Linked DNA regions of Acidicapsa ligni. The protein of the gene in region 2 interacts with the protein of the main gene of each other region in a pairwise test. Links are inferred from orthologs where the notes say so. Each region holds a gene or a part of one and is shown on either strand. Other genes may lie near its edges.

Region 1 (3,288 bases), on a different replicon or contig from region 2:
AGCAGCGCAAACCCCAGGGCGACAGCCCGGTTGCGGCTTCCTCCCTGCTGTTGTTCTCGTCGAACACCCAGAGAACTCCTCACCACTCGTCGCGTACGATTGGCTACGGTTCGCTCCCGGTTTGCATCCAGCCCATGCAGCGCATTCAGCAAATCCGCAGACGGACTGGTGTCCACCACGTGGGAAGTGTCCTGCCCCGTGCTTCGAATTTGCTTGGCTGCGCTCAACCTGCCGTCTCCGCTATTGATTGTGGCCTTTATCTGGATAGGACGGGCTGACCCAGTGCGGCCTTGGAATTCGGATCTAATCTGCCAGCTTAGGCTTCATAAAAGCCAATCCACGATACAGTCGCGATTTTACCGTGGAAAGCGGGGCGTGGGTAACTTTTGCAATTTCTTCTAAAGAAAGATCTTCATGGAACCGTAGCACCAGCACTTCCCGGTACAAAGGCTCCATTTGCAAAAGCGCCGTCGTGAGTCTGTCACGATCCTCGCCACTCGAACACTGATCGAAAGGCGTCGGTCCATCCGCCGCAATTTCGATGCCCATCGGCCTGTCTTCATCACCGGCCGTCTCGAACATTTCATCCAGGCTCGACATCGTGCGCTTGCGCCGCAGGTCGATCACCAGGTTGCGTGCAACCGTAAACAGCCACGTGTCAAACCGCGCCTTGCCATTGAACTGACCACCGCGCAGCAGAACCCGCATCCAGACTTCCTGGAATAAATCCTCAGCCTGCTCGCGATTGCTCGTCAGGTACAGCAGGTAGCGCAACAATCGGTGCTGATAGCGAACAATCAGCTCGTCAAGCAGTCCCACATCCTGCCGTTTCAGACCCTCGGCAATCGCCAGGCTCTCCTGGCGAACCAGTTCTTGAGCGGCCCGGGCGCTGACGGAATCGACGATAGCTGCTGAGGCGAACGATGTCATCACATCAAGTAGACGCGGAATCCGGCTCCCAGGACGAAGTTTTTTCTCAAAAAGTGGATATTTTTTTAAAGATAATTTCAGGAACAGTATTTTGTTCGACTCTATCCACTATCACCAGCCCATAGAAATCGCACACGATCTACACTAAAGATATGCAAATTCTCTACGGACTGCACCCTGTCGAAGAGGCGCTCAAAGCGGGCAAACGCCGCTTCGATCACGTGCTGGTAGCCCGCGAACGCCGCGATGACCGCCTCGAAGCCATCGTCTCCCTCTGCCGCGACCTCAAAATCCGCCTCCGCACCGAGCCCCGCGAAACCCTCACCGACATGGCCCACACCCCGGCTCACCAGGGAGTCGTCGCCATCGTTCGCGCCCAGCAGTTCCTCACCATCGAGGACATTCTGGAACCCATCGCCACCCCGCGCCTCGTCCTCGCCCTCGACGGCGTTGAAGATCCCCAGAACCTCGGCGCACTCCTTCGCTCCGCCGACGGAGCCGGAGTCGACGCAGTGGTCATGACCGAGCGCCGCGCCGCGCCCCTGAGCGCCGTAGCCGCCAAGGCCGCCGCCGGAGCCCAGGAGCATCTCCGCATCGCCCGCGTCGTCAACCTCGTCCGCTCCCTCGAAGAGCTCAAGCGTAAGAACATCTGGATCATCGGTCTCGACGAGCGCGGCACTATGGACTACGACCAGTTCGACTTCACCGGCGACTGCGCCCTGGTCATGGGCCGCGAAGGCGACGGTCTCCACGAACTCGTCCGCCGCACCTGCGATCATCTCCTGCGCATCCCCATGGCTGGCGGCGTCAGTTCCCTCAACGTCTCCGCCGCCGGAGCCGTGGTGCTCTTTGAAGCCTTCCGCCAGCGCCGCAGTAAACAAAAGGCAGCCACCGGCGTTCCAGACAAATCTCCCACTGCCGCGTCCAAGCCTAAGAAACAGAAAGGCCTGGGTTCGTAAGTATCGAATCGGATCTGCCAGGCACCCGAGGTCATGGAACATGACCTCGGGTGGGATCTAACAAACATCCAAACTCCATTGATGGCCAGATTCACAGCTCAGGGGATAGGCCGGAGAACAGAATCATGAAAGCAAGCATTTTCCCGGCAGCAGTCTCCACCATGCTTCTCGCCGTAGCAGTGGCCATAATCAGTTCAGCCCATCCATCCCAGGCACAAACCTCCACCGGAACACCTCCCGTTTCCTCGCAGACCATCCAGCAGACCGATCAGGACGCGGCGAAAAAAGGCAAAGTCCTCTTTTCCCGTTCCATCGACTCCAACGGCCAGACCGTTGACAACGTCAATGACCCTGCGAACCCGCAAACCACCCCTGCCCCGCAGAATTCCGACGCTCTGAAAGCCTCCGGCAATCTCTCAGCAGGGCAGGCAGCAGTAAAGATCGCTCCTCAGCCCACCGCCGAGGACGCCGAGCGAGCAGCCCTCACCTACACCGATTTCGACCTCGACGCCCGCCTCCGCCCCGCTGAAGGCCACCTCGCCGTGCGCGCCCTGGTCACCGTGCGCAACGACGGCAAAACGCCGCTCCTCCACATCCCTCTGCAGCTTTCTTCCACGCTCGATTGGGAGATCATCCGCCTCAACGGACGTCAGATGCCCTTCACCCAGGCCGTTCTGAACTCCGACGCGGACCACACCGGCCAGCTTCACGAGGCAGCCATCACCCCGTCCGCCCCGCTCGCCCCCGGTGCCAGCCTGCAATTGGACGTAACCTACTCCGGCATCATTGCCCAGTCCGCCAAGCGTCTTCTCGCCATCGGAACCCCCGACGATGTCGCTGCTCACTCCGACTGGGATCGCATCGGCATCGACTTCACCGGCCTCCGCGGCTTCGGCAACGTCGTTTGGTATCCCGTCTCATCCGTCCCCGTCATCCTCGGCGATGGCGCGCGCCTCTTCGATGAAATCGGCACTCACAAACTCCGCAGCGCCGGAGCCCATTTCCGCCTGGCGCTCACCGTCGAAACACCCCCGGGCCAGGCTCCCAACGTCGCCCTGATCAATGGCCGTCCAGCCGCTTTGTCCCAGACCCTTGGAGCCGACGCCTCAGTTGCCACCGTTTCAACCGCCCATGTCGACGACGCAATTCTCGGCTTCGAAGCTCCCAGCCTATTCCTCGCCAGCCGCAGCAGTAGCGAAGGCCCAAACATCACCCTCTGGACGCGCCCGGAATCCACACCCAACATCGCCGCCTGGAATGAAGCAGCCACCGAAGTCATCCCGTTTCTCCAGGGCTGGCTCGGTCAGCGCCCGCGCTCGCAGCTCACCATCCTCGACCTTCCCGATCCAGCCGACGTCCCCTTTGAAACCGGAGCCATGCTCGCCACCCCGATCCGAGC
Region 2 (3,318 bases):
CGCTGTCGCAGCGTTTGCACGGCAGCAGTTTCCCGCTGCCAGATGCATCACTGTTCTCTGCGGACGTGGGAACAACGGTGGCGACGGGATGATAGCTGCTCGCCTGCTCGCTGAATCGGGCTGCGCGGTAACGGTATTGCTGCTCGGGGATCCAGCCGGATTGCATGATGAACCGGCGACGGCGTGGAAATGGCTGACGGAGCATCTGGACTTGCTGGCAGCGGAGGCGATCCTGAGCGAGGATGATTTTGCCCGGCATTCTGAAGCGCTTACGGCTGATCTCGTCCTTGACGCTATCTGCGGCACGGGCTTCAAACCGCCCCTGCGTGGACTTCCGCTGGCTGCACTGAACTGGCTGCAGGCGGCCAAGTCTCCAGTGCTGGCAGTCGATCTGCCGTCTGGCTGGGATGCGGACGAAGTCAAGCTTCAGCCGACGGATGCTGATAATAAGCCGCTTCTATCTTTCCCCGCAGACGCCATTATTACGTTTACGGCTCCCAAGCCGGCCCACGTTTTCAGCCAGCTTACGCGCTACTGGTATCAGCCGGTCGTCGTAGCATCCATTGGCTCGTCTGAAGAAACAATCGTTTCCAGCCTGAATATTCGATGGACGGGCTCGGCCAAGGCCATTACAGAAGCGGTCCGCACGGTCGATTCGAACAAGGGGATGTACGGCCATGTGCTGGTAGTCGGCGGCAGTCCGGGTAAATCGGGCGCGCCGGGCATGACCGCGCTGGCAGCTCTGCGAACGGGCGCTGGCCTGGTTACGGCTGCGGTGTCTCCATCTGTGCTTTCGCTGGTGGCCGCGCTCGCGCCGGAGTTGATGACGCATGCGCTAATTGCAGATGAAACCGGGCAGATTTCGGCGAAGAATCTGGAAGCTGAAAATCTCAAAACGCTGCTGAATAAGATCACGGTTCTTGCCATCGGGCCCGGCCTTGGCGAAACCCCCGAGGCAGTCGAGTTTGCGTTAGGCCTGTTGGCTGCAACGCGTATTCCGGCTGTTGTCGATGCCGATGCTTTGAACGCCATCGCACGGCAGCCGGAAAAGCTGATCGAGCTGGCGAAAGATCGGACGATGGTTCTGACTCCGCACCCTGGCGAAATGGCGCGGCTGACCGGGCTGACGACGAAGCAGGTGCAGGCGGACAGGCTGAAGGTCGCCCGCGATTTCTCGGCCAAATACGGCGTGATTCTTGTGCTCAAAGGGGCTCGAACGCTGATTGCGCATCCAGATGGTTCGGTGGCGGTGAATACGACCGGGAATCCGGGAATGGCCAAGGGGGGCAGCGGTGACTTGCTGACGGGCTTTGTCGCCAGCCTGCTCGGCCAGCATCCGAAGAATCCTAAGCGGGCGGTGGAAGCGGCTGTCTACTTACATGGGCTGGCGGCGGACATCACGGTTCGCCAACATGATCAGCACACGTTGCTGGCGACGGATTCGCTGGCCTATCTCGACAAAGCGTTTCGCTTTCGCCCGTTTTCCTATGATTTTCGTCTCGGTTCCGGGTATGGTTGGTTGCAGGGATTACCCGCCGATTTTGGCGGTTTAGATACTCCAGGAGTGAGATGAGCAAAGAGCCCACGGTCCACGAATACGAGACAAAATCCAGCGCAGGAACCATCGCCATCGGGCGCAAATTGGCGGCTCTGCTTACGCCGCCGCGGCTGCTTATTCTGACGGGCGATTTGGGTGCGGGCAAGACCACGCTGGTCAAGGGAATCGCGACCGCGCTTGGAGCTGCTGACTCGGATGAGGTCACAAGCCCAACGTTCACGCTGGTCCATGAATACTCCGGCTCACTGGATGGCAAGCCGATCAAGCTGTTGCATCTTGATCTGTATCGGCTCGATGCCGAGCGCCAGCTTGATTCGCTTGGGCTGGATGAGATGCTGACCCCGGATGCGCTGGTGCTGATCGAGTGGGGAGAAAAATTCAAGAGCATCCGCAAGCGTGCTGACGGCGAGATCACCATCACTTCAGAGGGTGGGGATACGCGCAAGGTCGTGGTAAGGCTGAACTAGATCCTGCCTGGGAAATATAGGCAGGGCAATATAGGCAGAGAAACGTAAAAGCCCGTCTGCACTTCGATATACATGAGATATCGAAGTGCAGACGGGCTTTTTGCGGTTGAGCTTAGACTGCTGCCAGAGCCTGGGTCAGGTCGGCGATCAGGTCGTCTTTATCTTCGATACCGACAGAGAGACGCAGCAGGCCTTGTGTGATTCCGATGGCCTGACGACGCTCTTCGGTGAGCGCGGCGTGGGTTGTGGTGGCGGAGTGGGAGGCCAGCGATTCGACGCCGCCTAACGACTCTGCATTGAGGAAGAGCTTGACCGCACCGAGGACGCGTCCGACGGCCTCGCGGGAGCCCAGCTCCAAGGTCATCATGGAGCCGAAGCCCTTCTGCTGACGTACTGCGAGCTCGTGCTGCGGATGCGACTTGAGGCCGGGATAGAAGATCTTCTGGACTTTTGGGTGCGTCGAGAGGAATTCGGCAAGGGCGCGGCCGTTTTCTTCATGCTGCTTCATACGCAGAGGCAGCGTCTTGATGCCGCGGAGGACGAGGAAGCTTTCAAATGGCGAAAGAATGCCGCCCATTGCTTTTTGAATCAGGTGAAAGCGAGTTGCGTGTTCCGGCTTGCTGCCGACCAGGACACCGCCGAGGCCGTCGGAGTGTCCATTGAGGAACTTGGTCGTCGAGTGCATGACGATATCCGCTCCGAGCGCCAGGGGGCTTTGCAGGGCGGGCGACAAGAAGGTGTTGTCGACGCTGACTTCGGCTCCGCGGCTGTGGGCAAGCTCGGATACAGCACGAATGTCGGTGAGCTGCATCAGCGGGTTGGTCGGCGTCTCGACGTGGACCAGCCTAGTGGAGGGCTTGAGTGCTGCGGCGAGAGCATCCAGGTTGGTGAGATCGACATACTCGATCTGGATGCCGTAGTTCTGAATGACCTGATCGAGAAGCCGTGCCGTGCCGCCATAGACATTGTGCGAGCAGATGACGTGATCGCCGGTATGCAGCGGTGCGACGAGCGCGGTGATTGCAGCCATGCCGCTGCCGAAGACCTTGGCGTTTGCGCCGCCTTCAAGGGCGGCAAGTGCTTCTTCAAGACGGTCGCGGGTAGGATTGCCGCCACGCGAATAGTCCCAGCCTTTGTCGCTGCCGATGCCGTTCAGTTCAAAGGTCGATGAGAGATAGATGGGGACATTGACCGATCCGGTCTGTGGGTCGGGGTATTGTCCGGCATGGACGGCAAGCGTGGCGTATTTGTGTTCAGACATGAAGACTCCTGGCGCTGGGTGGCAACTCTTTA

Evidence for each region.
Region 1: the proteins of tsaE (region 2) and rlmB interact in binary tests that used the Escherichia coli proteins (3 or more experiments, as listed by UniProt). The link is inferred for Acidicapsa ligni from one-to-one orthologs.

What each region holds. Positions count from the first base shown.
Region 1 is NZ_JAGSYG010000001.1:771,232-774,519, forward strand. Bases 16-2,985 are described here. They hold rlmB (23S rRNA (guanosine(2251)-2'-O)-methyltransferase RlmB), read left to right. Parts: upstream 16-1,082; coding sequence 1,083-1,889; downstream 1,890-2,985. Other genes in these bases: OHL19_RS03020 (hypothetical protein), read right to left, coding at 16-227; OHL19_RS03025 (RNA polymerase sigma factor), read right to left, coding at 304-930; OHL19_RS03035 (M1 aminopeptidase family protein), read left to right, coding at 2,015-2,985. Also shown: more of OHL19_RS03020, read right to left, coding at 1-15; more of OHL19_RS03035, read left to right, coding at 2,986-3,288. UniProt on the Escherichia coli protein: Specifically methylates the ribose of guanosine 2251 in 23S rRNA.
Region 2 is NZ_JAGSYG010000005.1:69,999-73,316, forward strand. What follows is about bases 298-3,297. They hold tsaE (tRNA (adenosine(37)-N6)-threonylcarbamoyltransferase complex ATPase subunit type 1 TsaE), read left to right. Parts: upstream 298-1,569; coding sequence 1,570-2,025; downstream 2,026-3,297. Other genes in these bases: OHL19_RS17185 (NAD(P)H-hydrate dehydratase), read left to right, coding at 298-1,573; OHL19_RS17195 (trans-sulfuration enzyme family protein), read right to left, coding at 2,138-3,286. In the rest of the region: more of OHL19_RS17185, read left to right, coding at 1-297. UniProt on the Escherichia coli protein: Required for the formation of a threonylcarbamoyl group on adenosine at position 37 (t(6)A37) in tRNAs that read codons beginning with adenine.